Regions from separate parts of the Streptomyces sp. NPDC014864 genome, predicted to be linked through region 1. Evidence: riboswitches for the same ligand, from Rfam matches in the RefSeq annotation. Region 1 holds a riboswitch; each other region holds the start of a gene.

The links. Region 1 has a riboswitch for thiamine pyrophosphate ahead of ACF1A5_RS20870 (thiamine ABC transporter substrate binding subunit). Riboswitches for the same ligand answer to the same signal wherever they lie in the genome.
Region 2: it holds a riboswitch for thiamine pyrophosphate, as region 1 does, so the genes downstream of both, thiC (phosphomethylpyrimidine synthase ThiC) here and ACF1A5_RS20870 (thiamine ABC transporter substrate binding subunit) in region 1, are expected to answer to the same signal.
Region 3: it holds a riboswitch for thiamine pyrophosphate, as region 1 does, so the genes downstream of both, thiO (glycine oxidase ThiO) here and ACF1A5_RS20870 (thiamine ABC transporter substrate binding subunit) in region 1, are expected to answer to the same signal.

Annotation. Positions count from the first base shown of each region.
Region 1 covers NZ_JBIBWT010000011.1:53,937-64,031, reverse strand. Annotated here, with positions in the region: gene ACF1A5_RS20890 (phosphatidate cytidylyltransferase) at 1-499, shown strand, start outside; gene ACF1A5_RS20885 (PP2C family protein-serine/threonine phosphatase) at 625-1,920, opposite strand; gene ACF1A5_RS20880 (hypothetical protein) at 2,186-2,599, opposite strand; gene rlmN (23S rRNA (adenine(2503)-C(2))-methyltransferase RlmN) at 2,899-4,005, shown strand; TPP riboswitch at 4,091-4,198, shown strand; gene ACF1A5_RS20870 (thiamine ABC transporter substrate binding subunit) at 4,291-5,367, shown strand; gene ACF1A5_RS20865 (ABC transporter permease) at 5,424-7,025, shown strand; gene ACF1A5_RS20860 (ABC transporter ATP-binding protein) at 7,026-8,045, shown strand; gene ACF1A5_RS20855 (LAETG motif-containing sortase-dependent surface protein) at 8,258-8,965, opposite strand; gene ACF1A5_RS20850 (VOC family protein) at 9,167-9,574, opposite strand; gene ACF1A5_RS20845 (hypothetical protein) at 9,730-10,095, opposite strand, start outside.
Region 2 covers NZ_JBIBWT010000021.1:55,252-65,346, forward strand. Annotated here, with positions in the region: gene ACF1A5_RS29500 (LacI family DNA-binding transcriptional regulator) at 416-1,528, shown strand; gene ACF1A5_RS29505 (metallophosphoesterase) at 1,832-2,923, shown strand; gene ACF1A5_RS29510 (hypothetical protein) at 3,105-3,968, shown strand; gene ACF1A5_RS29515 (hypothetical protein) at 3,992-5,095, opposite strand; gene thiC (phosphomethylpyrimidine synthase ThiC) at 5,253-7,037, opposite strand; TPP riboswitch at 7,030-7,207, opposite strand; gene ACF1A5_RS29525 (YibE/F family protein) at 7,279-8,730, shown strand; gene ACF1A5_RS29530 (SsgA family sporulation/cell division regulator) at 8,880-9,317, opposite strand; gene ACF1A5_RS29535 (IclR family transcriptional regulator) at 9,416-10,095, opposite strand, start outside.
Region 3 covers NZ_JBIBWT010000012.1:53,920-64,014, reverse strand. Annotated here, with positions in the region: gene ACF1A5_RS22080 (NAD(P)/FAD-dependent oxidoreductase) at 1-1,087, opposite strand, end outside; gene ACF1A5_RS22075 (hypothetical protein) at 1,120-1,494, opposite strand; TPP riboswitch at 1,548-1,659, shown strand; gene thiO (glycine oxidase ThiO) at 1,657-2,910, shown strand; gene thiS (sulfur carrier protein ThiS) at 2,907-3,107, shown strand; gene ACF1A5_RS22060 (thiazole synthase) at 3,111-3,905, shown strand; gene pknB (Stk1 family PASTA domain-containing Ser/Thr kinase) at 4,030-5,958, shown strand; gene ACF1A5_RS22050 (deoxyribonuclease IV) at 6,127-7,017, shown strand; gene ACF1A5_RS22045 (sulfite oxidase-like oxidoreductase) at 7,060-7,704, opposite strand; gene bfr (bacterioferritin) at 7,859-8,377, shown strand; gene ACF1A5_RS22035 (bacterioferritin-associated ferredoxin) at 8,388-8,678, opposite strand; gene ACF1A5_RS22030 (class II 3-deoxy-7-phosphoheptulonate synthase) at 8,830-10,095, opposite strand, start outside.

The sequences.
Region 1 (10,095 bases):
TCTGAGGGACGTCACGGCGGGTGTCTTCGCCGCGTTCTACGTGCCGTTCCTGGCCACGTTCGTCGCGATGATGCTCACCGCCGAGGACGGCCCCTTCCGGGTGCTGACGTTCCTGTTGCTGACCGTGGTCAGCGACACCGGCGCGTACGCCGTCGGCTGGCGCTTCGGCACGCACAAGCTCGCCCCGCGCATCAGCCCCGGCAAGACCCGCGAGGGCCTGGTCGGCGCGGTCTCCTTCGCCATGGTGGCCGGGGCGCTGTGCATGCAGTTCCTGATCGACGGCGGCAGCTGGTGGCAGGGTCTGCTGCTCGGCCTGGCGGTCGCCGCCAGCGCCACGCTCGGCGACCTCGGCGAGTCCATGATCAAGCGGGACCTGGGCATCAAGGACATGGGCACACTGCTGCCGGGCCACGGCGGCATCATGGACCGCCTGGACTCGCTGCTGCCCACCGCCCCCGTGGTGTGGCTGCTGATGGTGCTCTTCGTCGGGGGCGGCTGACCGAGGACGGCGCGTACCCGTACGTACCCGTACGTGCGGAAGGCATGAGGGAAGGGACCCGCGAGGCCGTGGCCGCGGGTCCCTTCCCCTTTCCGTCGGGCTCCGTCCGTGGCTCTCCGCCGGTGTCAGTTCTCCAGGAGCGCGGCCGTGAGGGCGTCGGGGCCCGGGTCCGGGGCGGTGGCGACGGCGGCGGGGGAGCGCCGGACCGCCACCATGGCCACGTCGTCGGCGAGCCGGGCACCACCCACGTACCGCCGCAGATCCGCGTGGACGGCGGTCAGCAGGGCGTCCGGGGGCAGGGCGGTCCAGCGCCGCAGCCGGTCGGCGAGGGGGTAGAAGTCGCCGGACGGCCCGCGGGCCTCGGTCACCCCGTCGGTGTAGAGCAGCAGGGTGGCGCCCGGCGGGAAGTCCGCCTCCTCCACCACGACGTCCCCGCCGTTGAGGTCGGCGAGGCCGAGCGGCGGCACCGGCACCTTCGGTTCCAGGGCGCGGACCGTCCCGTCGTGCAGGAGCAGCGGCGGCGGATGCCCCAGATTCGCCAGGCGCATGGGGCCGTCGTCGGGCAGCTCCACCACGACCGCGGTGACGAACGACTCCTCGCCGGGCGGGCTGCCCGCGCCGGGAATCGCGTCCGCGTCGTACGGGACGCCCGCGCCGATCACCACGTCGGTGCCGTACGGAACGCCGGCGACCTTGTCCGCGTCCCGCGCGGTGCCCGGGCCGGGGGCGGTGTCGGCCGCCTCGCACAGTTCGCGCATCTCCTCCCGGAAGGACGTCTCCAGCTCGCGCACCACGTCCGGCAGCGGGCTGCCGTGGCGTACCGAGTGCCGGAAGTCGTTCAGCACATAGCTGACCATCTGCAGCGCGGCCAGCCCCTTGCCCTGCACGTCGCCCAGCAGGATCCGCGCGGACGAGCCGCAGCGGGCGACCGCGTACAGGTCACCGCCTATGGCGGCCTCCTCGTCGGCTGCCAGATACAGCGAGGCGAGGTCGAAGGGGCCGAGCCGGCACGGCAGCGGGCGCAGCAGGACGCGCTGGGTGACCTGGGCGACCCAGCGGGACCGGGCCAGTTCCCGCTCCCTGCGCATCCGCACGGCGCTGGCTGCCAGGGCGGCCACGCTGATCAGCGTGATGGTGCCCAGCTGCACCGGGAAGTTGGCCCTGTCGAGTATGTCGTTCGCCGCGGACGCGCCGACCACACAGGGCAGGGTCACCGCGATCACCACCAGGACGCCGGTGGGGCTGCAGAAGACGGCCGCGAGGGCGGGCGCCGCCACCATCAGCGCGCCGAAGCGGACGTCCTCCGGCGTCAGCATGTCCACCACCAGCAGGATCACCGGGAGGAGCGACAGCGCCACCGTGACGGTCGCGGGATGACGCCAGACGCGGGCACCCGCCAGTCTGCCGATGACGTCCCGCACTCCGACCACCTCCAGCCGCACGTCCCGTACGCCCCACCCGCCGTCCCTCCAGGGAACGCGGTGGACTTCACCACCACAAGGGGCCGATCGGCACCTCAAAGGGCCGATCAACCCAATACGTACGCATTCGGCGCATACGCGGTCCCCGGATGCACGCCCCGCACACCCGAGGCCGGGATCGGGGCCAGGAGGCGTGCCGGCAGTGGTCGGCGTGACCGCTCGTGGGTGGTCACGGCGAGACTGCGTCAAAGGCGCAACGAGCTGTCTAGCGGGACCCGCGGCGCAGGCTTCGCACGGCGAGCGGCACCGACAGGAGGAGCAGGGCACCTTCGAGGGCCAGGCTGACCAGCCCGAGCGGTTCCGTCCAATTGCCGACGTCCTCGGTGTAGCCGGGCAGTCCCGGCCCCCTGGAGAGGACGTACCCCAGCAGAGGGCCGGCGGCGACCCCGATCGCCAGCAGCCATCCCAGCCGGACGAGACCGACCAGGAGCAGCGCTGCGGCGACCACGGCCGCGACCTCCAGGACGTGGTAGGCGACGCCGATGTAGTAGGGGTCCCTCGTCGCCGTGATGCCGCCCTGGTCCACGACATGGACGGTGGCCACCGCGAGACACAGCAGAACCCCCGCCCACCTGGCCGGCCAGGCGGCCTCCGGCGTCATCGCGATGCGGTGTGTCATGCGCAGACCCCTCCTCCCTTCCTCGGCGGAGCGGGTCCGCCGTGCCGCGATCCGTCCGGTCAGTGGGATTCCGAAGATGCGGCGCGCCGCACCCCTGTCAGGTCCCAGCCTCAGCGGAGGGCGGCCCGCCGTCGCCCCCGACGGCGCGGACGAGTGACACGGGAGAGGCGCCGTCGCGGCCGGCTCCCTTCCCGGGCCGTCCCTGGCCCTCCGAGGTCGCCCGGTGACGACTGCCGACGACGGTCGTCGCCGGCGACACCCCCAGGTCACCCGATTGGATCTGCGACACTGGTACCGCCATGCCTAAGCCCGGAGAACTCACTTTCGTCGCCCCGCGCGGAGCCAAGAAGCCGCCGCGGCACCTTGCCGATCTCACTCCTGCCGAGCGCAAGGAGGCTGTCGCCGCGATCGGCGAGAAGCCGTTCCGTGCCAAGCAGCTCTCGCAGCACTACTTCGCGCGGTACGCGCACGACCCGGAGCAGTGGACCGACATCCCCGCCGGGGCGCGCGCCAAGCTGCGGGAGGCGCTGCTGCCGGACCTGATGACGGTGGTGCGGCACCTGTCGACCGACCAGGGCACCACACGCAAGACGCTGTGGCGGCTGTTCGACGGCACCCTCGTGGAGTCGGTGCTCATGCGCTACCCGGACCGGGTGACCATGTGCATCAGCTCGCAGGCCGGCTGCGGTATGAACTGCCCGTTCTGCGCCACCGGCCAGGCCGGTCTGGACCGCAATCTGTCGACCGCCGAGATCGTGCACCAGATCGTGGACGGGATGCGGGCCCTGCGCGACGGCGAGGTCCCGGGCGGCCCCGCGCGGCTGTCGAACATCGTCTTCATGGGCATGGGTGAGCCGCTCGCCAACTACCGGCGCGTCGTCGGCGCCATCCGGGCCCTGACCGACCCCGAGCCGGACGGGCTGGGCCTGTCGCAGCGCGGGATCACCGTGTCCACCGTCGGTCTCGTCCCGGCCATCCACCGGTTCGCCGACGAGGGCTTCAAGTGCCGCCTGGCCGTCTCCCTGCACGCGCCGGACGACGAGCTGCGCGACACCCTCGTACCGGTGAACACCCGGTGGAAGGTGCGCGAGGTGCTGGACGCCGGGTTCGAGTACGCGGCCAGGTCCGGGCGCCGGCTGTCCATCGAGTACGCGCTGATCCGGGACATCAACGACCAGGCGTGGCGCGGGGACCGGCTCGGGCGGCTGCTCAAGGGCAAGCCCGTGCACGTCAACCTCATCCCGCTGAACCCGACGCCGGGCTCCAAGTGGACCGCGTCCCGGCCCGAGGACGAGAAGGCCTTCGTCGAGGCGATCGCCGCCCACGGTGTGCCGGTCACCATCCGGGACACCCGGGGCCAGGAGATCGACGGGGCGTGCGGGCAGCTCGCCGCCACGGAGAGGTAGCGGCCGGACGGCTGCCACCGGGACGGGGCGGGTTGTGCCACCGGGACGGGGGGTAGTCTGAGGCCGTCCATATATCAACATCTTCATATTCCGACAGGGGAGCGCCACAGCGCTGAGAGTGCGGCAATCGGGCCGCAGACCCTCCGAACCTCGCCCGGGTCATTCTGGGTAGGGAGATCGGTCTTCACTCGAGCTGTTGCGCCCTGCCCGGGAACCCGCGGACACCGTCCGCCGGACCCGGGCAGGGCCGCGTCTCTTCCTGGCCAACCCCAGGAGGAAAATCCAGTGCACACCAAGACCTTCGTGGCCGTCGGGCTCGGCCTCGTCACGCTGTCCGCCTGCGGATCGTCGAACGGTTCCGCGGGCGGCAGTGGCGGCGACACCAAGACCGTGACCCTGGTCAGCCACGACGCGTGGGCCGTGTCGAAGAACGTCCTCAAGGAGTTCGAGAAGCAGTCCGGGTACAAGGTCAGGGTCCTCAAGGACGGCGACGCCGGACAGGCCGTCAACAAGGCCATCCTCACCAAGGACAACCCGCAGGGCGACGTCTTCTTCGGCGTCGACAACACCCTGTTGTCCCGCGCCCTCGACAACGGGCTGTTCCAGCCGTACCGGGCCAAGGGACTCGACCAGGTCGGCGCCGCCTACCAGCTCGACCGGGCAAAGCACCGGGTCACCCCGATCGACTACGGCGACATCTGCGTCAACTACGACAAGGAGTGGTTCGGCAAGCACAAGCTGACCCCGCCGCAGTCCTTCGACGACCTGGTCAAGCCGGCGTACAAGAACCTGCTCGTCACCGAGAACGCCGCCACCTCGTCGCCCGGCCTCGGCTTCCTGCTCGGCAGCGCCGCGAAGTACGGCGACGGTGGCTGGTCCGGCTACTGGAAGAAGCTCAAGGCCAACGGCGTCAAGGTGGTCGACGGCTGGGAGCAGGCCTACAACGGGGAGTTCTCCGGCTCCGCGGCCGGCAGGAAGGCCAAGGGCGACCGGCCGCTCGTGGTCTCCTACGCCTCCTCCCCGCCCGCCGAGGTCGTCTTCGCCGACCCCCGGCCGAAGACCGCCCCGACCGGGGTCGCCACCGGCACCTGCTTCCGGCAGATCGAGTTCGCCGGGCTGCTGAGCAACGCGAAGAACGACAAGGGCGGCAAGGCGCTCGTCGACTTCCTGATCTCCAAGAGGTTCCAGGAGGACATGCCGCTGAACATGTTCGTCTACCCGGTGGTCGGGGGCGCGAAGGTGCCCGCCGAGTTCACCCGGTACGGCCCGCCCGCCAAGGCCCCCGAGACCATGGCCCCCGGCAAGATCGCCGCCGACCGTGACCAGTGGGTCAAGTCGTGGACGTCGCTCGTACTGAAGTGACCCCGCGCGAGGGCCGTGCGCCGGTGCGCACGGGGAACGCGGCGCGGTTCGGCCTGATGGCCGTGCCCGTCGCGTTCTTCGCGCTGTTCTTCGCCTACCCGGTGGCCGCGATCGTCCGGCGCGGCCTCCGGGTCGACGGCGTCTGGCGGTTGGGGCGGCTCGTGGACGTGCTCGGGCAGCCCGACATCCGGCACGTGCTGTGGTTCACCACCTGGCAGGCGTGCGCCTCCACCGCGCTCACCCTGCTGGTCGCGCTGCCCGGCGCGTACGTCTTCGCCCGCCTCGACTTCCCGGGCCGGCAGGTCCTGCGCGCCGTGGTCACCGTGCCCTTCGTGCTGCCCACGGTCGTCGTCGGCACCGCCTTCCTCGCCCTGGTCGGGCGCGGCGGGCTCCTCGACCAGCTGTGGGGCGTACGGCTGGACACCACGGTCTGGGCGATCCTGCTGGCGCACGTCTTCTTCAACTACGCCGTCGTCGTACGGACCGTGGGCGGTCTGTGGGCCCAGCTCGACCCGCGGCAGGAGGAGGCCGCCCGGATGCTCGGCGCCTCACCGATGCGGGCCTGGCGCAAGGTCACCCTGCCCGCCCTCGCGCCCGCGGTCGCCGCCGCCGCGCTCATGGTCTTCCTGTTCACCTTCACCTCCTTCGGCGTGGTGCAGATCCTCGGCGGCCCCACCTTCTCCACCCTCGAAGTGGAGATCTACCGGCAGACCTCCGAGATCTTCGACCTGTCCACCGCCGCCGTCCTCACCGTCGTCCAGTTCCTGGCGGTCGGCGCGATCCTCGCCGTGCACGCCCGGACCGTACGGCGGCGGGAGGCGGCCCTGAAGCTCGTCGACGCCTCCATGACCGCGCGCCGACCCCGCGGGGCCGGTCAGTGGGCGCTCCTCGCGGGCGTCCTCGGCACCGTCGTGGTGCTGCTTCTGCTGCCGCTGGCGGTGCTCGTGCAGCGGTCGCTGCAAGCACCCGGCCTCGGCTACTACCGGGCGCTGACCGACGCCGACGGCGGCACCTTCCTGGTGGCGCCGGTCACCGCCATCGGCACCTCCCTGTCCTACGCGGTCGCCGCCACCGCCGTCGCCGTGCTGATCGGCGCTCTCGCCGCCGCCGCGCTCACCCGCCGGGACGCCGGCCGGATCGTCCGCGGGTTCGACGCGCTGCTGATGCTGCCGCTCGGGGTGTCCGCGGTGACCGTCGGCTTCGGGTTCCTGATCGCCCTGGACGAGCCGCCGCTGGATCTGAGGTCCTCCTGGCTCCTGGTGCCGCTCGCCCAGGCCCTCGTCGGCGTCCCCTTCGTGGTCCGGACCATGCTGCCGGTGCTGCGGGCGGTGGACGCGCGGCTGCGGGAGGCGGCGGCCGTGCTCGGGGCGTCGCCGTGGCGGGTGTGGCGCGAGGTGGACCTGCCGATGGTGCGCCGGGCGCTGCTGATCGCCGCCGGGTTCGCCTTCGCGGTCTCGCTCGGCGAGTTCGGGGCGACCGTGTTCATCGCGCGGCCCGACAACCCGACCCTGCCGGTCGCCGTGGCCCGGCTGCTCGCACGGCCCGGCGACCTCAACTACGGCCAGGCGATGGCCCTGTCGACGATTCTGATGGTGGTGTGCGCGGCCGCGCTGCTCGTCCTGGAGCGGCTGCGCACCGACCGGAGCGGGGAGTTCTAGATGCTGCTGAGCCTGGCCGCCGTGACCGTCCGCCTCGGCGGGCGGCCCGTCCTGGACGCCGTCGACCTCGATGTCGCACAGCACGAGATCGTGTGCGTCCTCGGCCCCAGCGGCAGCGGCAAGTCCACGCTGCTGCGGGCGGTGGCCGGGCTGCAGCCGCTGGACTCCGGACGGGTGCTGCTCGACGGACGGGACCAGGCCGGGGTGGCCGCGCACCGGCGCGAGGTCGGGCTGATGTTCCAGGACCACCAGCTCTTCCCGCAGCGGGACGTCGGCGGCAACGTCGCGTTCGGGCTGCGGATGCGCGGCGCGGAGAAGAGCGAACGAGCTTCACGTGTGGGGGAGTTGCTGGAGCTGGTCGGGCTGCCCGGCGCCGGGTCGCGGGCGGTGTCCGCCCTCTCCGGCGGGGAGCAGCAGCGGGTGGCGCTGGCCCGGGCGCTCGCGCCCCGGCCCCGGCTGCTCATGCTCGACGAACCGCTCGGCCAGCTCGACCGCTCGCTGCGTGAGCGGCTCGTCGTCGAACTGCGCGAGCTGTTCGACCGGTTGGGCACCACCGTGCTCGCCGTCACCCACGACCAGGGCGAGGCCTTCGCGCTCGCCGACCGGGTGGTGGTGATGCGGGACGGGCGGATCGCCCAGTCCGGCACGCCGCTCGAGGTGTGGCAGCGGCCGGCGGACGCGTTCGTGGCGCGCTTCCTCGGCTTCGACAACGTCGTCGACGCGACCGTCGGCGGCCAGGCCGCGGTCACCCCGTGGGGCAAGGTGCCCGTGCCCGAGGGAGCGCCGCAGGGTGCCCGCACCCTCCTCGTCCGGCCCGCCGGCGTCCGTCTCGTCCCCGCCGACCAGGGCCTGCGCTGCACGGTCACCGCCCGCGCCTTCCGGGGCACCCATGTCGCGGTGCACCTCCAGCCGGACGATGCGCCCAGGCTGGAGGCGGCCTGCGCACTGCGGCACGCGCCGGAGGTCGGGGACGAGGTCGGGGTGGAGTTCGACGCGGTCGAAACCGTGGTGCTCGGCTGACCGGCCGTCCGCAGGGTGCGGCCCACGACGCGACTCGTGCGGCGCCGAGTCGGACGTGGTCGGGGACCGCGCTCTGCGGAGTTCTGGCTGGAGGAGCGGGCCACCTCCGGGTGACCGGGAACGCCGATGGCCCGTCCCCTCCTCGACCGAGGGGACGGGCCGGCGGCGTGTGCGGCGGGCGACGCGTCCGCCGCCCGTCGGTGCGCGGGGCGTCAGCGCCCGCTGTTGGCCCCGCGCCGGCGCAGGCCGAGGAAGACGGCACCGCCGCCGACGACGACCAGGGCCACCGCGATCCCGGCGATCAGACCGGTGTTCGAACTCGCGCCGGTCTCGGCGAGGTTGGAGTCACCGGCCGCGGGCGACGGAGCGTTGCTCGCGGCGCCGGCCGGAGCGGTGCTGCTCTGCGAACCGGACGGCGCCGTGGTGCCGGCCGCGGGCGCCGAAGCGGTCGGGGAGGGGGGCCTGCTCGTGGGCGTCGACGGGGTCGGGGACTTGCTCTCCTGCGTCGCGCAGGCCGTGGACGGAGTGGTCAGGTTCGGCGTGATGTCCGCGTCGACCAGCGCCTTCTTCTTGCCGCCCTTGCCGGCCTTGACGTGGACGCGGTAGATGGCGTTCGGCTCCCAGTTCTCCGTGAAGGTGACCGCGGTGCCCTTGAGCGAACCGGCGACCCGCTTCTCGCCGACCTTCCTCGCGTCCGCGCCGTTGTTCTCGAGGAACACGGAGACGACCGCCGGAGTGCCGGAGGGGTCCTTGTCGGTGACGACGACGACGCCCTTGCCGCCTTCGCACTTGGCCTCGGCGGAGAACTCGGTGATGTCGCAGGCGAGCGCGTTGCCCGCCGCGCCGAGTGCGAGGGCGGCGGACACGGAGGCGACACCGAGGGCGCGCACGGTGCGTGCGCTGCGTCGGGATATGGACAAGATGGCCACTTTGCCCTTCGGGGGATGTGCAATTGAGGGGGGTTGAAGGGGACTTGAGGCGGCCGCTAGGTGACGCCCCGGCATCCCCAGGAGCTCACAGGTGTATTGGTGGGCCCCATCAAGTGTCAATGCATATGCGCCCCGGAGGTGTTGACTTTGCCTGCTTATTAACCACCCCGATGTTTCAAGGCCTTGGGGGCCTCAACGCTGCACGGCCGCCGGGTCCATCCACATGACCTCCCAGGTGTGTCCGTCGAGGTCGTCGAAGGCGCGGCCGTACATGAAGCCGTGGTCCTGCGTCCGGCCCGTCGCCCGGCCGCCGGCCGCGACCGCCCGGTCGACCAGCTCGTCGACCTTCTCGCGGCTCTCGGCGCTCAGGCACAGCAGCACCTCGCTGGCCTTGGTCGAGTCGACGATCTCCTTCTGGGTGAAGGTCGCGTAGTGCTGCCTGCTGAGCAGCATCGCGACGATGGTGTCGCTGATCACGACACAGGCGCACTCGTCGGTGCTGAACTGCGGGTTGATGGTGTATCCGAGCTCCGTGAAGAACTTCCCGGACGCCTCGACGTCGTCGGTGGCCAGGTTCACGAAGATCATCTGCTGGTACATGCGAGGTCTCCCATCGGGTGCGTGCCGTTCGGTGGGGGTAGACCGGGAACCCGCACGAAACTCATCGGCGGGCGCAGAACTCTCTCCGCCCCGCGTCTCCGTCCCGTCCCCGACCCGCCGCCGACCGCTCGCCGCGCGCCGCCCTCCGCGTCCGCTCAGGCGGCCAGCGGCAGGGCGGCGAGGTCGGCGACGGCCAGGGTGAGCGGGGCGAACAGGCCCAGCAGTGCGGCGGCGCGCAGGGCGGCGGCCGCGCGCAGGGCCGTGGCGGGCGCACCGAGCCGCAGCAGCGCGGCGGTGGTGCCGGCGCGGGCCTGGCGCGCCTCGACGGCCGCGATCAGCAAAGTGGCCACCGAGCAGCCCGTCACGAGCAGCGTGCCGAGCAGGGTGAGCGGCCCGAAGGCCGGTGCGCCCTCGCGGTACAGCACGATCATGGCGTACGTCCCCGAGGCCACCGCGCAGACGACGCCCAGCGGGCGGCCGATGCGGCCCGCCTCCTCCATCAGGACCCGGCCGGCCAGCAG
Region 2 (10,095 bases), on a different contig from region 1:
CCTCGTGACCACCACCGGCTTTCAATACTGCTCACCTTATGAGGATTCCGCGCGGCTGCGTATGGGTCGGAGCCATCACTCGTTCGGGGAAGGCCGGACTCCGCCCGTCGCACCGGCATCCGGGGGCAACGTTGTACGAAGTTGTACGAATGAGGGGGCGCGTCGCACATATATCTACGCGCCGGTGGCTCACGCCGTGGCGCGCATCACCCGTGCAGGTGAGTTGAGACCTCTTCGAGACATCGTGGGCTCGCCAGGCCCATGCGTGCCCCAACGGCACGTACTGGCGATGGATCGTTTAACTGGCATGGTATCCAAGGGAGTTGACCGTTGATGACCATGCAGAAACGTGCCTGTCAACGCGTGCATATGCGTCCGCACTACCCCACCGCAAGAGCCCTACTATCGGCTCGCCATGACAGCAGCAGGGAAGCACCAGGTGAGCCGCGCGGAAACCTCACGTCGAGGCAGCCGACCGGGACGGGCGGGCATCAGAGACGTGGCCGCCGCCGCCGGGGTCTCCATCACGACCGTCTCCGACGCCCTCAACGGCAAGGGCAGGCTCCCGGACGCCACCCGGCGCCATGTCCGCGAGGTCGCCGACCGGCTGGGGTACCGCCCTTCGGCCGCCGCCCGCACCCTCCGTACCGGCAAGTCGGGACTCATCGGCCTGACCGTGACGACGTACGGGGATGAACCTTTCACCTTCACCGAGTTCGCGTACTTCGCCGAGATGGCCCGGGCCGCCACCTCCGCCGCGCTCGCCCGCGGCTACGCCCTGGTCATCCTGCCCGCGACCTCGCGCCACGACGTGTGGTCGAACGTCGCCCTGGACGGCACGGTCGTCATCGACCCCTCCGACCAGGACCCGGTGGTGAGCGAGCTGGTCCGCCAGGGCTTACCGGTGGTCAGCGACGGCCGCCCGGCCGGCACCCTGCCGGTCACCGCCTGGGTCGACAACGACCACGAGGCCGCGGTCCTCGGCATCCTCGACCATCTCGCCGAGGCCGGCGCCCGGCGCATCGGCCTGCTCACCGGTACCACGACCGACACGTACACCCACCTGTCGACCACCGCCTACCTGCGCTGGTGCGAGCGGGTCGGCCAGGACCCGGTGTACGAGGCCTACCCGGCGCACGACCCGTGCGCGGGCGCCGTCGCCGCCGACCGGCTGCTCGCCCGGCCCGACCGCCCGGACGCCGTGTACGGCCTGTTCGACCCGAACGGCACCGACCTGCTCGCCGCCGCCCGCCGCTACGGCCTGCGCGTCCCCGAGGATCTGCTGCTGGTGTGCTGCAGCGAGTCCACGGTGTACGCCAACACCGAGCCGCCCATCAGCACGCTCTCCCTCAAGCCCCGCCGCATCGGCACCGCGGTGGTCCAGCTCCTCATCGACGCGATCGAGGGAGTCGAGTCGGACCAGCCGGTGGAACAGGTCATACCGACCGAGCTGATCGTGCGCACCTCGTCCCAGCGGCGCCCGCCCCGTACGACCGTCAGCCCGCCCCGAGGCCCAGAGGGACGGTAGGGCCACTCCTACGGATCCTGCCGGGGTCGCGGGGCCCGGCACGGGCGTCTGCACCCACTCGGGCACCCACCCGGGAGGCAGCGTCGCCCGGAGCCGGCCGGATCCGGCGGAAAGGCTCTGGGCCGAGCGCCCGCCGGACCGCCGAAGACCGCCCAATCCGGGCGAAAGCCGCGGTGCACGGGAGTCCTGCTCCGATTCACCACCCCTGGGTCATCACATGGCGCGATCCGCATTCCTATGATGGGCCCACGACACCGCGGGCCGCTGCGACCAGGCAGTCCGAAGCGGTGCAGCTGCGGCGCGATGGTGGAGGGGTCGATGACTCAGGGGGCCGGTCAGGGACCCGAGGTGGAGCGGACGGCGACGCTGCGCGACTTCCGGGTACCCGCGTACGTGCCCGAGACCGGTCCGTACGCCCACGGCGCGCAGCCCGCCGACACCGCCGCGCCGGCCCGGGAGGGCTACCCGGACGCGTACACGCCCACGCAGCGCGACCTGCCCGTCATCAACCGGGGTGACACGGTTCAGGTGGCCGTCGACCCGGCCGCCGCACCGGTCCCGGGGTCCGCCACCGGTCAGGGCCCCCTGTACGTCGTCGGGGACGTGCACGGCTATCTCGACGAGCTCCTCGCCGCGCTGCGGGAGAAGGGGCTCGTCGACTCCGAGGGCCGCTGGTGCGCCGGAACCGCGCGGCTGTGGTTCCTCGGCGACTTCACCGACCGCGGGCCGGACGGCATCGGCGTCATCGACCTCGTGATGCGGCTGTCCGCCGAGGCGGCCGCGGCCGGCGGCTACTGCAAGGCGCTCATGGGCAACCACGAGCTGCTGCTGCTCGGTGCCAAGCGGTTCGGCGACACCCCCGTCCACTCCGGCGCGGGCACCGCCACCTTCCAGGCGGCCTGGCTGCTCAACGGCGGCCAGAAGTCCGACATGGACCGCCTCCAGGACCACCACCTGCAGTGGATGGCCCGCCTGGACGCCGTCGAGGAGGTCGACGGCCACCTGCTCGTGCACTCCGACACCACCGCCTACCTCGACTACGGCGACTCCATCGAGGCGGTCAACGACACCGTGCGCGAGACCATCACGCGCAACGACGCCGACGAGGTGTGGGACCTCTTCCGCAAGTTCACGAAACGCTTCTCCTTCCGCGACGAGGGCGGCGCCGACGCCGTGCGCTCCCTGCTCGACACGTACGGCGGCAACCGCATCGTTCACGGCCACAGCCCCATCCCCTATCTGCTCGGCGAGGTCGGCTCGGAGGACGGCGAGGACAACGCGGGCCCCGTGGTGGAGGGACCGCACGTCTACGCCGACGGACTCGCCATCGCGATGGACGGCGGCGTGACCATGGCCGGAAAGCTGCTGGTCCAGCAACTGCCCCTGGACGTTTGAGCGTTCACCGGAACGGCTTGTCGCGCTCGCGGACGCGCAGGTCCGCACCGAATTTGTGGAAACCCCCTGTCACCGCGCGCCGTCACGGCTCTACCATCGGCTTATCCGTAGCAGGCTCCCCTCCGTTTCTGCCCGACGGCTCGCCGGCGTGCGAGCCCCAAGCCCTACGGAGCATCGGGGGATGCACATGAACAGCGTTCCGCAGCACCTGCTGAGCGAGGACCGCCAGGAATACGAGCGGATCCTCGATGAGGCGCTGCGCTCCGCCCCGCACCGCCAGGAACTGGCCGCTGTCGGACAGCGGCTCAACCTCGAACAGCTGCGCACCATGGCACTCGACGCCTCCGCCCTCATCACGGCGGCCGCGGCGACCGAGTACCAGCACTACGTGAAGATCCGCGAGGAACTGCGCCGTCCGGAGCAGGCCACGGCGTCGCCCGTCCGTGAGGCCGGATCCGCCGAGCCGGGGGCGGTGGACATCGCCGCCACCATGGGAGAGGTCGCGGAGACGACCGGCGCGGGCGCCGTCGCCGTCGTCGCCGTTCTCGCCCCCGTGCTGGCCGGGACCGCCGCGGCCCTCTTCCTGCTCGTCGGCTACGTCCTGAAGATGCTCGACCCCGCGCCGGCCTTCGCCCAGACCATGATCACGACGGGCTGGGTGTTCGGCGCGGTGACCGCGGCCGCGATCCTCGTCGCCGCCGTCGGGCTGCTGCTCACCGCCCTGCGCAACCGCCCCTCGCCGACAGCCGGTCCGTACGGCGCGCTCGACGAGGAGGTCGCCCGGGCCAGGGACGCCTGGCGGGAGGCGCTGCTGGAGCGCGGCATACTGCCGTTCCTGCGCGAGGCGCTCACCGACCGCGGATCGGGCGCGGCCCCCCGGACGTCACCGGCTCCCTCGGCGCCGACCGGCCGTATGCCGCGGCTCGGGTACGACCGTCCCGGCTTCAGCAGCCCCGACGACGGAAGCCCGGGCCACCGCACGAGCTTCACCAGCCCCGACTTCACCAGCCCGGACTTCGGAGGACCGGAGCACCAGCCGGAGTGACCCGGGCGTACGGGTCGCCCCGGCTACGGACGTCTGAGGATCTGCGCTTCCACCCGCTCGACGAGCGTGCGGCTGTAGGCATGGACGAGAGCGAGGTGGAACAGCGCCGGGGCCAGCGGCGCCCACCGGTGCACGCGGTCCTCCCGCATCATGTACCGGACCACCGGGGCGGGCCGGAAGGGCACGTAGTCGATCGTCTGGTGCTCCCAGCGGTCCGCGACGCCCCGGCTCATCCGCTCCTGCAGGTCCGTGCTCTTCAACTCCTTGAGCCGGGCGTAAAAATGGGCGCTCCAGTGCCGCCGCTCGACGTCCAGGACGAAGGCCAGCAGGTCGACGGTGTACTCGTGCGGTTCCAGCGACAGTTCCTCGCGCATGCCCCGGCGGCACACGGCGTGCAGGTCCGGCGCGCTCCGTCCCGAGGAGTCGATGTGGCGTGACAGGCCTTCGTTGACGGAGGAGTTCCACACGCCCGGTGCCATCCGGACCCGGTCGCTGCGCCGGCTCACCACCAGCATGTCGTCGGCGGTGACCACCGCGACGTTGACGGCGAAGCTGCACTGCAGGAACGCCGGAGCCCGCAGCGGCTCCCCCGGGTCGAGATGGCGCGAGCGGGGGGTCGCCCCGTCGGGCAGTCGGCGGTCGAGCTGCTGGGCGGCGAGGAAGGTGTAGTAGTCGGTCGGCCGCAGGCGCAGATGCACCTCCGGGGTCTCGTCGAGGGCGGTGCGGGAGATGTCGAACGACTCCACGGCGTACCGCGGGCCGTTCCACACCGGGGTGCGTCCCTCGGCGCGCAGACGCTCGCTGTCGGCGGCGACCTCGTCCCGCCAGGGCGCCATGTCCTCCGGCAGCCTCACCTCCTCGTCGAGCACGTGGACGAAGACCGACTCGGGAGGGATCGGCGTCTCCCCGTCCCCCTCGACGATCAGGGCCGAGGTCTGCAACGGCCCGAGGGAGAAGGTGCGCCAGGCGGGACTGGACTCGTCCCGGCGCCGCAGGGTGCGCAGCGCGCGCCCCGAGCGCCCCCGCAGCCGGAACCAGGCGTCCTGCAACGGCTGCTGGAACAGCACCGCGAACAACATGCCGATGACGGCGCCGGCCACTCCATTGGCAACATCGATCCCACCCACGCCCCCGACAGTAGAGATCTTGCTCCCCACCGAACACCGTCGTGCCCCTTCCGTTACGACACCGGCTCCACGGGGTCCGCGCTCCGGACTCCGGGCTCGGGCTGACGCGGCCGAGGCATGGGGCGGAACACGGACCCCGCGGTGGGGCGTTCGGGGGTCAGTCGGTGATGGGCAGGTAGACCCGGTTCCCCGCCTCCGCGAACTCCTTGGACTTCTGGGCCATGCCCTCCTCGATCTCGGCCTGACCGGTGCCGTGTTCACGGCGAATGTCCTGCGAGATCTTCATCGAGCAGAACTTCGGGCCGCACATCGAGCAGAAGTGGGCCGTCTTGGCCGGTTCCGCGGGGAGGGTCTCGTCGTGGAACTCGCGTGCCGTGTCCGGGTCGAGGGCCAGGTTGAACTGGTCCTCCCACCGGAACTCGAAGCGGGCGTCGGACAGTGCGTCGTCCCACTCCTGCGCCCCGGGGTGGCCCTTGGCGAGGTCGGCCGCGTGAGCGGCGATCTTGTAGGTGATGACCCCGGTCTTGACGTCGTCGCGGTTGGGCAGGCCCAAGTGCTCCTTGGGCGTGACGTAGCAGAGCATGGCCGTGCCCCACCAGGCGATCATCGCGGCACCGATGCCGGAGGTGATGTGGTCGTACGCCGGCGCGATGTCCGTGGTCAGCGGGCCGAGCGTATAGAACGGAGCTTCATCGCAGATCTCCTGCTGGAGGTCGATGTTCTCCTTGATCTTGTGCATCGGGACATGTCCCGGGCCCTCGATCATGGTCTGTACGTGGAAACGCTTGGCGATCCTGTTGAGTTCCCCGAGCGTGCGCAACTCCGCCAACTGCGCCTCGTCGTTGGCGTCGGCGATGGAGCCGGGACGCAGTCCGTCGCCCAGCGAGTAGGTGACGTCGTAGGCGGCGAGGATCTCGCAGAGCTCCTCGAAGTTCTCGTAGAGGAACGACTCCTTGTGGTGTGCGAGGCACCAGGCCGCCATGATCGAGCCGCCGCGCGAGACGATGCCGGTCTTGCGGTTCGCCGTCAGCGGCACGTAGGCCAGGCGCACACCGGCGTGGACCGTCATGTAGTCCACGCCCTGTTCGGCCTGCTCGATGACGGTGTCCCGGTAGATGTCCCAGGTCAGCTCCTCGGCCCTGCCGTCGACCTTCTCCAGGGCCTGATAGAGCGGCACCGTGCCGATGGGGACGGGGGAGTTGCGCAGCACCCACTCCCGGGTGGTGTGGATGTTGCGGCCGGTGGAGAGGTCCATGACCGTGTCCGCGCCCCACCGGGTCGCCCAGGTCATCTTCTCCACCTCCTCCTCGATGGACGAGGTCACCGCGGAGTTGCCGATGTTGGCGTTGACCTTCACCAGGAACCGCTTGCCGATGATCATCGGCTCGATCTCCGGGTGGTTGACGTTGGCCGGCAGCACGGCGCGGCCCGCCGCGATCTCCTCCCGGACCACTTCCGCAGCGACGTTCTCGCGGAGGGCCACATACTCCATCTCGGGCGTGATCTCGCCGCGGCGCGCGTACGCGAGCTGCGTGACCGCCTGGCCGTCGCGGCCCCGGCGCGGCTGGCGCGGCCGTCCCGGGAACACCGCGTCGAGGTTGCGCAGGCCCCCGCGCGGCGAGGTGTGCTTGATCCCGTCGTCCTCGGGGCGGACGGGACGGCCCGCGTACTCCTCGGTGTCACCGCGGGCGATGACCCAGTTCTCCCGCAGCGGGGGGAGGCCCCTGCGGACATCGGTGTCGACGAGTGGATCGGTGTACGGGCCCGACGTGTCGTACAGCGTGACCGACTTCCCGTTGGTGAGGTGCACCTGACGGACCGGCACCCGCAGATCGGGGCGCGAGCCCTCGACATACGCCTTGTGCCAGCCGATGGACTTCCCGGCCTCCCCGTCGCTGGAGATCTGCGTGGAGGCAGGCGTGCGTGCGTCCTTGTTGGTCATGAGACCTACTCCCTACGCCGGCATTACCCGGTAACAGGTTCGGCGGTCGACGCAGCGGCTTCCGTCCGTCGACGTTTCGCGTGAGACATCTCTCGTTCCACGTGAAACATCGCGAATACGGAGGTCAGCGCCCTCTCAGCCCGGTGCTCCGAGCTCCCGCGTGTGCAAAGGTGCCTCCACGCTAGCGTCCTTTGTGGCGCGGTGAACAGTGGGCCTCTGCCGTTCTTGCGATGATCTGGCGGTGACCACGACACGGCAGTCCCCCTATCCACCGCCCGAACCACGAGGCCGACCAGGCCCTGGGCACGCCCAGGGCCATGGGCACGGGCACGGGCCTGGACAGGGCCACGAGCACAGGCCCGGACAGGGCCACGAGCACGGGCAGGGACACGGCCACGGGCACAGTCACAGTCATGGGCCCGCCACGCCCGTCTCGAAGCACCTGCGCAAGGTGATCGCGGCGATCCTGATCCCGTTCGCCGCCGCGGTGGTCGTCGGGCTCGCGGTGCTCTGGCCCGGCGGTGCCCCCGCGCACGAGCGCACCGGCGTCGGATTCGACCGGCAGAGCCAGCAGGCCACCGTCACCCGGGTGATCGCGGTCAGCTGCAAGGGGGCGAACGCCTCAGCCGGCGCCCCCGCCGGAGGCCCCTCCGCCGCAGGAGGCTCCTCCGCGCCGGATCAGGCCTCCGGCACCTGCAAGAAGGCCACGGTCCGGGTCGACACCGGCTCCGACAAGGGCCGCACGTTCACCGAGTTCGTGCAGCCGGACCAGTCGCGGCAGTTGCGCGAGGGCGAGAAGGTCGTGGTCGCCTACGAGCCCTCCGCGCCGAAGGATCTCCAGTACTCGGTCACCGATGTCGACCGGCGCTTCCCCATGGGGCTGCTGGCCGGCGTCTTCGCACTCGCCGTCGTGGTCGTCGGGCGGATGCGGGGCGTCATGGCGCTGGTCGCGCTGGCCATCAGCTTCCTGCTGCTGAACTTCTTCGTCCTGCCGGCGATCCTGCAGGGCTCGAACCCGCTGGTCGTGGCGGTGGTCGGGTCGAGCGCCATCATGCTGATCGCCCTCTACATGTGCCACGGCCTGTCCGCGCGCACCTCGGTCGCGGTGCTCGGCACCCTGATATCTCTGGTGCTGATCGGCATCCTGGGCTCGCTGTTCATCGGCTGGGCCGCCCTCACCGGCAACACGGACGACAACACGGGCCTCATCCACGGCCTGTATCCGTCGATCGACATGAGCGGTCTGCTGCTCGCCGGCGTCATCATCGGCTCGCTCGGTGTGCTGGACGACGTGACGGTGACGCAGACGTCGGCGGTCTGGGAACTGCACGAGGCCAATCCCGCGATGGGCTGGCGAGGCCTGTACCGGGCGGGTATCCGCATCGGACGCGACCACATCGCGTCGGTCGTCAACACGCTGGTCCTCGCGTACGCGGGCGCCGCGCTCCCGCTGCTGCTGCTCTTCTCCATCGCGCAGAGCAGCGTGGGGACCGTCGCCACCAGCGAACTGGTCGCGGAGGAGATCGTGCGCACGCTGGTGGGCTCGATCGGCCTGGTGGCCTCGGTCCCGGTCACCACGGCCCTCGCCGCCCTCGTGGTCTCGGCCGACCGCCCGGGAGGCGACCCGGCCTCGGCACCGGCCGCCCAGCCGGCCCCGGCGCGCGGTGGACGGGGACGACGCCGCAGGCGCTGAGGCGGCACCTCGGGCCGGTCCACGGAGAGCGAGACGGGCGGGACGCGGACGAGGGGACAGACGGTGGCGCCGGCGAGGCCGCGGGTGACGCGGCGGATGCCCTCGGGGACGGCGAAGCGTTACGGCAACAGCGCCCCGACGGCCGTGGCTCAGCCCGCGCTCTGCTCCTCCGCCAGGATGCGGTCCAGGGCCTCGTCGAGGTGGGCGTCGAAGTCCCCCAGCGCGCCCTCCTGCCCGAGCGGCACCAGCTTGTCCGTGCGGTCGAGGAACGCCACGAGCGGGGCCGCCGAGGAACGGAACAGCGCCCGGTCGCCGCCGACCTGCAGGCGGATCAGGACCTCGCTGAGCGCCTCGTTGTCGGCGGGCGAGATCCGCACGTCGCCGTCACCGCACGGCGTGCCCACCCCGTCGATCAGCAACTCGCGCCCGAAGGCCCAGGTCACCGGTGCGTCCCCGGGCAGATGGAAGGTCAGCCGCACGGCATAGGGATCGCAGGTCTCGTACCGCAGCTCCACCGGGATGCGGAAGGAGAGCTCCTCGGACACGAGAAAGCTCATCATGACCTCTGCCTGTACGGACTCGCGCATCGCTACCCCGTCATCTGCCGTCGACTGGCCGGGAATCGTCCCCGTCACACTGGGTGCATCTTGCTGAACGTGCATGGCAGATCACAAGGAGTGAGTTTTCAGATGCTGATAGAGAGGGCCAGGGAGCCGATCCTCCGGCTCACCTCGCCCTGGAGCTGACGGGCCGCGGGCAGCAGGCGGGAGGCCTGGTGGGCGGGGAGGGACAGGGCCATCGTGGCCGCCGTGGTGCCCACCGTGATCGGGACCGCCGCACAAACGGTGCCCAGCGCGTACTCCTGACGCTCGGTCACGGGTTCCATCCGGCACATCCGTTCCAGACGCCGCAACAGAGCGTGATCGTCCCGGACCGTGTACGGGGTGAGGGACTGCACGGGGTAGCGGTCGAGATGGTCCCGGCGGGCGCCGTCGTCCAGCTGGGACAGCAGGCACTGGCCGACCGCGTGCGCGTGCCCGGTCTCACGGAAGTCGGCCCATTCCTCGACCGCGGGGCTGCCCGGGCTGTCGGAGACGCACACGATCTCGATCTCGCCGTCGCGGTACATCGCGTAGTACACCGGGGCACCGATCGCATCGCGCCAGTGCGCGAGCGCGTCGACCACCGTGCTGCGACGTTTCTGCGCCGCTCCGCTGCTGCTCAGCCGTTCGGCGGCGTCGCCGAGGAAGAACAGTCCCTTGTCCCGGTACAGATAGCCCTCGTGGACGAGGGTGCGCAGCAGGTGGTAGGCGGTGGGGAGCGCCAGGCCGGTCTCGCGTGCCAGCTGCTTGGCGGGCGCGCCGT
Region 3 (10,095 bases), on a different contig from region 1:
GCAGCCAGCACACCGTCCACGCCGGTCCGGACGGGTCGCCGCGCAGGACGGTGGTGTCGGCGGACGCGTGGTGGCCGGCGTACTGCACGAAGCGGCCGAACTGCTCGGACCAGAAGTACGGGACCGGGTCGTAGACCGCGGGGGTCTCGCCCAGGATGTTCGCCGCGACGGTGCGCGGACCCTGCAGGGCGTTGTCCCAGTGGTGGACGAGCAGGCGCTCCCCGTACCGGCCCGAGGGGAAGGAGGCGCAGTCGCCGACCGCGTACACGTCCGGCGCGCCGGCGCGCAGGTGGTCGTCGGCCAGGACCTCGCCGTGGGCGCCCAGGGGGATGCCGGAGCCGGCCAGCCAGCCGGTGGCGGGGCGCGCGCCGATGCCGACCACGACGGCGCCCGCGGGCAGCCGCGTGCCGTCGTCGAGGACCACCGCGCCCGGTTCGACGCGCGCCACGCGCGCGTGGGTGCGCAGCACGGCGCCGGAGTCGGCGTACCAGGCGGCCATCGGTGCGGCCACCTCGGCGGGCAGCGCCCCGGCGAGCGGGCGGTCCGCGGCCTCGACGACCGTCACCGCGCAGCCCGCCTCGCGGGCGGCGGTGGCGAACTCGGCGCCGATCCAGCCGGCCCCGACGACCACGACGTCGTGCTGCCGGGCGAGGACCGGACGCAGCCGTTCGGCGTCGTCCAGGGTGCGCAGCAGGTGGACGCCGGGGACACCCTCGGCACCCGGCAGCCGGACCGGTTCGGCGCCGGTCGCCAGCACGAGCACGTCGTAGGGCACGGGACCGGTGGAGGTGTCGAGGACGTGCGCGTCGACCCGCACGGCGAGCGCCTCGCGGCCCAGCTGGAGTTCGATGCCGAGGGCCTCGAAGTCGACGTCGAAGGCGGAGTCCTCGGCCTTGCCGAGCAGGACGGCCTTGGACAGGGGCGGCCGGTCGTAGGGCTGGTGGGGTTCGGCGCCGATCAGCGTCACGGTGCCGGTGAAGCCCTGCTCGCGCAGGGCCACCGCGGTCTGCACTCCGGCCATGCCCGCGCCGGCGACGACCACGTGCCGTGGCTGTGACGTGCCGTGTTCCTGCGTCTGCTCGCTCACCCGATCACCTTAGACACCTGACGGAGGGTCAGTCAGGGTGCGGACCGCGTGACCTGCTGCACAGCGGGGCCGGTCACCTCTTCCACCACGCTCGTCCCGCTCCCCGGCTGCGACTCCCACTGCCAGCTCTCCTCCAACCGGACACGCCCGTCGGGCAGTTCGACCACCGTCGACACACAGTGCCCGCAGGACGTGGTCCCGTCGTGCTTGAGCTGCACGTACCGGAAGTCGAGGCGGTCCCCTTCCCGGATACCCACCAGATGGCCGCGTACGACGTCACCGCCCGCGTATTCGGCCCAGATCTCCCCGTTCCGCTCGTGGTAGGTGAACCGGGTGCGGGTGCCCACCTGGCCGGGGGCCTGGTCGGCGACGGGGGCGAGGACGAGGCCGTCGAGCGAGCGCGGCATGGGCGAAGGCTCCCTTACGAGGTCGGTGCCCGGCGGGCTAGGGTGGCCACCGTACAAGCACTCGCGGGAGCCCGGACGCACCGGGCTGAGAGGGAGGCTGGCGGCCTCCGACCGTACGAACCTGATCCGGGTCATGCCGGCGAAGGGAGGGGCTGGACGCCCATGTCGTCTTCAGGTACGCCGTCTCCGAGTACGTCGCCTCCGGGCACCCCGTCGCCGGGCACGTCTCCGGACATCTCGGCCACGGGCACCTCGTCCCCGGGCACCGCGGACGTCCTGGTCGTCGGGGGCGGGATCATCGGGCTCGTGACGGCCTGGCGGGCGGCGCAGCGCGGCCTGACCACGGCCGTGGTGGATCCCGAACCGGGCGGCGGGGCCGCGCAGGTGGCGGCCGGGATGCTCGCCGCCGTCACCGAACTGCACCACGGCGAGCAGACCCTGCTCGGGCTGAACCTGGCCTCGGCCCGCCGCTATCCGGACTTCGCGGCCGAGCTGACCGAGCTGACCGGCCTCGACCTCGGCTACCGCCGGTGCGGCACGCTCGCCGTCGCGCTGGACGCCGACGACCGGGCCCATCTGCGGGAGCTGCACGCGCTGCAGCAGCGGTCGGGCCTGGACTCCGAGTGGCTGTCGGGGCGCGAGTGCCGGCGGCTGGAGCCGATGCTCGCGCCGGGTGTGCGGGGCGGTCTGCGGGTGGACGGCGACCACCAGGTAGACCCGCGGCGGCTGGCCCGCGCCCTGGTGACCGCGTGCGAGCGGGCGGGCGTGGTCTTCCACCGCGCCTGGGCCGAGCGGCTGACCGTGGTCCGGGACCGGGCGGCGGGCTGCGTGCTGCGCGACGGCACGGTGCTGGGCGCGGGCCGGGTGGTGCTCGCGGCGGGCAGCCTCAGCGGCCGGCTCGCGGGCGTGCCGGCCGACGTGCTGCCGCCGGTGCGGCCGGTGAAGGGCCAGGTGCTGCGGCTGACCGTGCCGAAGCGGTACGCGCCCTTCCTGAGCCGGACGGTACGGGCCGTGGTGCGCGGCAGCCAGGTCTACCTGGTGCCGCGGCTGAACGGCGAGCTGGTGGTCGGGGCGACCAGCGAGGAGCTGGGCTGGGACACCGCGGTGACCGCGGGCGGTGTGTACGAGCTGCTGCGGGACGCGCACGAACTGGTGCCGGGGATCACCGAGCTGCCGCTGACGGAGACCCGGGCCGGGCTGCGTCCGGGCTCCCCCGACAACGCGCCGCTGCTCGGCCCGACCGACCTGGACGGGCTGCTGCTGGCCACCGGGCACTACCGCAACGGCGTGCTGCTCACCCCCGTCACCGGGGACGCCCTGGCACACGCCCTGGTCACCGGGGACCTGCCCGACGACGCCCGCCCCTTCAGCCCGCGCCGCTTTCGCGCCGCCGCACTCTCGGAGCAGCCCGCATGAACATCTCGGTCAACGGGGAGCCGCGCGAGGTCGCGTCCGGCACGGCTCTGGACACCGTCGTGGCGTTGCTGACCGCCGCCCCCGCCGGAGTGGCCGCCGCCCTCAACGAGACCGTCGTCCCGCGCACGCGGTGGTCGTCCACGGCCCTGGCCGAGGGCGACCGCGTCGAAGTGCTGACCGCCGTCCAGGGGGGCTGACCCATGGCCGACGACCACCTCGTCCTCGGCGGAACGTCCTTCACCTCCCGGCTGATCATGGGCACCGGCGGGGCGCCCAGCCTGGAGGTGCTGGAGCGGGCGCTGGTCGCCTCCGGCACGGAGCTGACCACGGTCGCGATGCGGCGGGTCGACCCCTCCGTGCACGGATCCGTGCTGTCGGTGCTGGACCGGCTGGGCATCCGGGTGCTGCCGAACACCGCCGGCTGCTTCACCGCGGGTGAGGCGGTGCTCACGGCGCGGCTGGCGCGGGAGGCGCTGGGCACCGACCTGATCAAGCTGGAGGTCATCGCCGACGAGCGGACGCTGCTGCCGGACCCGATCGAACTGCTGGACGCCGCCGAGACGCTGGTCGACGACGGGTTCACGGTGCTGCCGTACACGAACGACGATCCGGTGCTCGCGCGGAAGCTGGAGGACGCCGGCTGTGCGGCGATCATGCCGCTGGGATCGCCGATCGGGTCCGGGCTCGGCATCCGCAACCCGCACAACTTCCAGCTGATCGTGGAGCGGGCGCGGGTGCCCGTGATCCTCGACGCAGGCGCCGGTACGGCCTCGGACGTGACGCTCGCCATGGAGCTGGGGTGCGCGGGGGTGATGCTGGCGTCGGCGGTGACGCGGGCGCAGGAGCCGGTGCGGATGGCGGAGGCGATGCGCTGCGCGGTGGAGGCGGGCCGGCTGGCCCGGCTGGCGGGACGCATCCCCCGGCGCTACCTCGCCGAGGCGTCGTCCCCCACGGAGGGCATGGCCCGGCTGGACCCGGAGCGGCCCGCCTTCTAGGCGTCCGCCGCGGGGTGCGGCCGTGTCCGGGGTGGCGTGCGAAGCGTCACAGGTCGGTCGCAGTACCGCTCCTCCTTGCGGACGAGGCGGCGTGGCGCCGGTGACGGCTCGTAGACTCACCTGCGTGGATACGACCCTTCAGGACCCATTGGTCGGGCAGGTGCTCGACGCCCGTTATCGCGTGGACGCGCGGATCGCGGTCGGCGGGATGGCCACGGTCTACCGGGCCCTGGACACCCGCCTGGACCGCGTCCTCGCGCTGAAGGTGATGCACCCGACGCTCGCGGCCGACGGAAGTTTCGTCGAGCGGTTCATCCGGGAGGCCAAGTCGGTCGCCCGGCTCGCCCACCCGAACGTGGTGCAGGTCTTCGACCAGGGCACCGACGGGTCGTACGTCTATCTGGCCATGGAGTACGTCGCGGGCTGCACCCTGCGCGACGTGCTGCGCCGGCGCGGGGCGCTGCAGCCGCGCGCCGCGCTGGACATCCTGGAGCCGGTGCTCGCCGCGCTCGGCGCCGCGCACCGGGCGGGCTTCGTGCACCGCGACATGAAGCCGGAGAACGTCCTGATCGGGGACGACGGCCGGGTCAAGGTCGCCGACTTCGGGCTGGTGCGGTCCGTGGACACCGTCACCAACACCACCGGCACCGTCCTCGGCACCGTCTCCTACCTGGCGCCGGAGCAGATCGAGCAGGGCACCGCCGACCCCCGGGTCGACGTGTACGCGTGCGGGGTCGTCCTGTACGAGATGCTGACCGGTGGCCGCCCGCACCAGGGCGAGACGCCCGCGCAGATCCTCTACCAGCACCTGCACGCGGACGTGCCGGCGCCGTCGGCCGCGGTGCCGGGGCTGCCGTCCGAGCTGGACGCGCTGGTCGCGACGGCCACCGCCCGCACCCCCGCCGACCGGCCGCACGACGCGGTCGCGCTGCTCGCGCACGTCCGGCAGACGCGGGCCGCGCTCGGCCCGGAGCAGCTCGACGCGGTGCCGCCGCAGGCGCTCACCGCGGAGCACAGCAACGCCGAGGACCGTACGAGCGTGATCCCGCGCGCGCTGACGGTGCCGCGCCCGCTGGCCTCCGAGGAGGGCGCCGAGGCCGGCGCGCTGCACCGCACCAGCCGGCTGGAGTCTCCCGCGCCGCCCGCACCGGCGCGGCGCACGGGCCGCCCGCGGCGGGGTCTGGTGACCGTCCTCGCCGTGGTGCTGCTGGTCCTCGGGGCCGGCGCCGGGGTCTGGTACATCAACTCCGGCCAGTTCACGAAGGTCCCCCCGGTGCTGGCGAAGACCGAGGCGCAGGCCAGGGAGCGGCTCAGGGCGGCCGGTCTCGAGGTCAAGCAGGTCAAGCACGCCTACAGCGACACCGTGAAGCGCGGCACCGTCATCAGCACGGACCCGGAGACCGGCGCCCGTATCCGCAGCAACGACTCCGTCTCGCTCACCCTCTCCGACGGACCGGAGACCGTGAAGGTGCCCTCCGTGCGCGGCTACCGGCTGGACAAGGCGCGCAGCGCGCTGCGCGAGGCCGGGCTGGAGCCGGGCATGGTGAGCCGGACGTTCAGCGAGGACTTCCCCCAGGGCTTCGTGGTCGCCACGGAGCCGGCGGCCGGCATCGAGCGGCGGGCCGGCTCGGCGATCGCGCTCACCGTGAGCAAGGGCGCCCCGGTGGACGTGCCGGACGTAACCGGGGAGAGCCTGGAGGAGGCGAGGTCCGACCTGACGGGCGCGGGTCTGCGGGTGCGGGTCGCCGCGGAGCAGGTCACCTCCGAGTTCGACCGGGGACAGGTCGCCCGGCAGACCCCGGGCGGTGGCGGACAGGCCGCCGAGGGCGACACGGTCACGCTGACCGTGTCCAAGGGCCCGGAGATGGTCGAGGTGCCGGACGTGACCGGCGACAGCGTGGACCAGGCGAAGAAGGCGCTGGAGGGCGCCGGCTTCAAGGTCGAGGAGGACCGCGGTCTGCTCGGGCTGTTCGGCGACACCGTCAAGAAGCAGTCCGTGGCGGGCGGCGACCGGGCGCCCAAGGGGTCGACGATCACGATCACCATCCGGTGAGACGCGTGGGGCACCGAGGCACGCCAGGCGCGTGAGGCGCCTCCGGGAGCCGTCCGTGACACGGTGGCTGGGGACGCGGTGGCCCGGGACGCGGTGGCCGGGGACACGGTGGCCGGGGAGGCGGTGGCCGGGGGCCGGGGGCCGCCGGGCGCATGACACCCTGAACGGGTGAGCAGTCAGCAGTCCCGCGCCCTCCCCCGTCCCTCCCGCAACCCCGTCGGCGCGCACGTCCCCGTCGCCGGCGGACTGCACTCCGTGGGCCTGTCCTACGCCCGCGAGCTGAAGGCCGAGGCCGTGCAGGTCTTCGTCGCCAACCCGCGCGGCTGGGCCACGCCGACGGGCAGTCCGCGGCAGGACGAGGCGTTCCGGGCCGCCTGCGCGGAGGAGTCGATCCCGGCGTACGTGCACGCCCCCTACCTGATCAACTTCGGCTCGCACACCGAGGCCACCGTGGAGCTGTCGGTGGCCTCGCTGCGGCACTCGCTGCGGCGCGGGCGGGAGATCGGCGCGCTGGGCGTGGTGGTGCACACCGGCAGCGCGACCGGCGGCCGGGACCGGGCGGTGGCGCTGCGGCAGGTGCGGGAGCGGATGCTGCCGCTGCTGGACGAGCTCACCCACGACGACGACCCGTACCTGCTGCTGGAGTCGACCGCGGGACAGGGCGCCTCACTCTGCTCGCGCACCTGGGACTTCGGGCCGTACTTCGAGGCGCTGGACGCGCATCCGAAGCTGGGCGTGTGCCTGGACACCTGCCACATCTTCGCCGCCGGGCACGACCTGACCGGCCCGAGCGGTATGCACGGGACGCTGGACCTGCTGGTGGACACGGTGGGCGAGGGCCGGCTGCGGCTGATCCACGCGAACGACTCCAAGGACGTGGCAGGCGCGCACAAGGACCGGCACGAGAACATCGGCGCCGGTCACATCGGCGAGGACCCCTTCCGCGCCCTGATGACCCACCCGGCCACCGAGGGCGTACCGCTGGTCATCGAGACGCCGGGCGGCAGGGCGGGTCACGCGGCGGACGTGGAACGGCTGAAGAAGCTCAGGGACGGCTGACCGCCCGGACGGGACCGCCGGTCCGTCGCCGCCTCCGTGCCCTCAGAGCTCGGGGCCGTCCCCCGGTCCCTCCTGGTAGGAGTAGCGCTGTTCCTTCCAGGGGTCGCCGACGTTGTGGTAGCCGCGCTCCTCCCAGAAGCCTCGGCGGTCCGCGGTCATGTACTCCACGCCGCGGACCCACTTCGGGCCCTTCCAGGCGTACAGGTGGGGGACGACCAGGCGGAGCGGGAAGCCGTGCTCGGCGGTGAGCAGTTCGCCGTCCTTGTGGGTGGCGAACAGGGTGCGGTCGGCGGCGAAGTCGGACAGCCGCAGGTTGGAGCTGAAGCCGTACTCCGCCCAGACCATCACATGGGTGACCTCGGGCGCGGGCGGGGCGATCTCGAGGATCGCGCGGGCCGGGATGCCGCCCCATTCGGCGCCGATCATGCTGAACTTCGTGACGCAGTGCAGATCGGCCACCACGCTGGTGTACGGCAGGGCCGTGAACTCCTCGTGCGTCCAGCAGTGCTTCTCACCGTCGGCGGTGGCCCCGAAGACCCGGAACTCCCAGCGCTCGGGGCGGAACTTGGGCACCGGCCCGTAGTGCGTGACCGGCCAGCCCCGCTGAACACGCTGCCCCGGCGGAAGCTCCGTTCGCGCTGCTGCTCCAGACGCGTCTCCTGATGCGCGTTCCGCCGGCTGACCCATGACTCCATCCTGACAGACGGAAGGGGGTGCACCTGACCAGCCCCGGCCCGATCCGTGCAACTCGCACTAAGTGTGCACTTACTGGACCACCCCGAGAGCCGGTGTCATGATTCGGCACACTATGCCCAGTTTCGTCCGGAAGGAGCCCCCCGCGATGCAGGGCGACCCCGAGGTCATCGAACTGCTCAACGAGCAGCTCACCGCCGAGCTCACCGCGATCAACCAGTACTTCCTGCACTCCAAGCTGCAGGACCACAAGGGGTGGACGAAACTCGCGAGGTACACCCGGGACGAGTCCTTCGAGGAGATGCGGCACGCCGAGGTGCTGACCGACCGCATCCTGCTCCTGGACGGCCTGCCCAACTACCAGCGGCTCTCCCACATCCAGGTCGGGCAGACGGTGACCGAGATGTTCCGGGCCGACCGGCAGATCGAGGTCGAGGCGATCGACCGGCTGCGCCGGGGCGTCGAGGTGATGCGCAACAAGGGCGACATCACGTCGGCGAACATCTTCGAGGCGATCCTGGCCGACGAGGAGCACCACATCGACTACCTGGACACCCAGCTGGACCTCGTCGACAAGCTGGGCGAGGCGCTCTACCTGGCGACGGTCGTCGAGCAGAGCCAGCCCGACGCGTCGGGCCCGGGCACCTCAGGCTTCTCGACCCGCTAGGGCCGGTCCCTCAGGCGGCGTCGCCGAGCTCCACCGGAGCCGTCGCGGGCGTCGCCCCCGGGGCGAGCCGGGCGAGCGCCGGGAGTGCCTCGCCGGCCGGCTCGCGGCGCGGGCCGGCGCCGCGGCCGAGCAGAGCCTGGATACGGCGCACACATCCGCCGCAGTCGGTCCCGGCCTTGCAGGCGGAGGCGATCTGGCGGGGGGTGCAGGCGCCGTTCTCCGCGTGCCGCTTCACCTGCTGGTCGGTGATGCCGAAGCAACTGCAGACGTACACGCGGTCCACCTCCTGCCGGGGGATCATCTGGTCCTGCCGCATCCGGAGGGACCGGGTGACCCGTCCTCGGGTGAGGCAAACCTAACCTTACCCGGCACCCAGAACCCGCGAAAGTGGCGAGGGGCGCGAATCGGGTGTGATCCGCGCCCCACTCACCCGCCCGCGCCGGGCGGCCGGCTCACTGGTCCCGGTACATCTCGGCGACCAGGAACGCCAGGTCCAGCGACTGGCTGCGGTTGAGCCGCGGGTCGCAGGCCGTCTCGTAACGCTGGTGCAGGTCGTCGACGAAGATCTCGTCGCCGCCGCCCACGCACTCGGTGACGTCGTCGCCGGTCAGCTCCACGTGGATGCCGCCCGGGTGGGTGCCCAGCGCCTTGTGCACCTCGAAGAAGCCCTTGACCTCGTCGAGCACGTCGTCGAAACGGCGGGTCTTGTGGCCGGAGGCCGCCTCGAAGGTGTTGCCGTGCATCGGGTCCGTCACCCACGCCACCGTGGCGTCGGACGCCGTGACCTTCTCGACCAGCTCGGGGAGCTTGTCGCGGACCTTGTCGGCGCCCATCCGGACGACGAAGGTCAGCCGGCCCGGCTCACGCTCGGGGTCGAGGCGCTCGACGTAGGCCAGGGCCTCCTCGGGCGTCGTCGTCGGACCGAGCTTGATGCCGATCGGGTTGCGGATCTTCGAGGCGAACTCGACGTGCGCGTGATCCAGCTGCCGGGTGCGCTCACCGATCCACACCATGTGCGCGGAGACGTCGTACAGCTGCCCGGTGCGCGAGTCGACCCGGGTGAGCGCCGACTCGTAGTCGAGCAGCAGCGCCTCGTGCGAGGAGAAGAACTCGACGGTCTTGAACTCCTCCGGGTCCGCCCCGCAGGCGTGCATGAAGTTCAGCGCGTTGTCGATCTCCCGCGCGAGCTGCTCGTAGCGCTGGCCGGACGGGGAGGAGCGCACGAAGTCCTGGTTCCAGGCGTGCACCTGGCGCAGGTCGGCGTAGCCGCCGGTGGTGAAGGCGCGTACCAGGTTCAGCGTGGAGGCCGAGGCGTGGTACATCCGCTTCAGCCGCTCCGGGTCGGGGAGGCGGGCCTCCTCGGTGAACTCGAAGCCGTTGACCGAGTCGCCCCGGTAGGTCGGCAGGGTCACTCCGTCGCGGGTCTCCGTCGGCTTGGAGCGCGGCTTGGAGTACTGGCCGGCGATGCGGCCGACCTTCACCACCGGCACCGAGGCGGCGTACGTCAGGACGGCGCCCATCTGGAGCAGCGTCTTGAGCTTGTTGCGGATGTGATCGGCGGACACCGCGTCGAAGGCCTCGGCGCAGTCGCCGCCCTGGAGGAGGAACGCCTCTCCCTTGGCGACGGCCGCCAACCGGGCGCGCAGCTGGTCGCACTCGCCCGCGAAGACGAGCGGCGGATACGACTCGAGGTCCGCGATCACTGCGCGCAGAGCCTC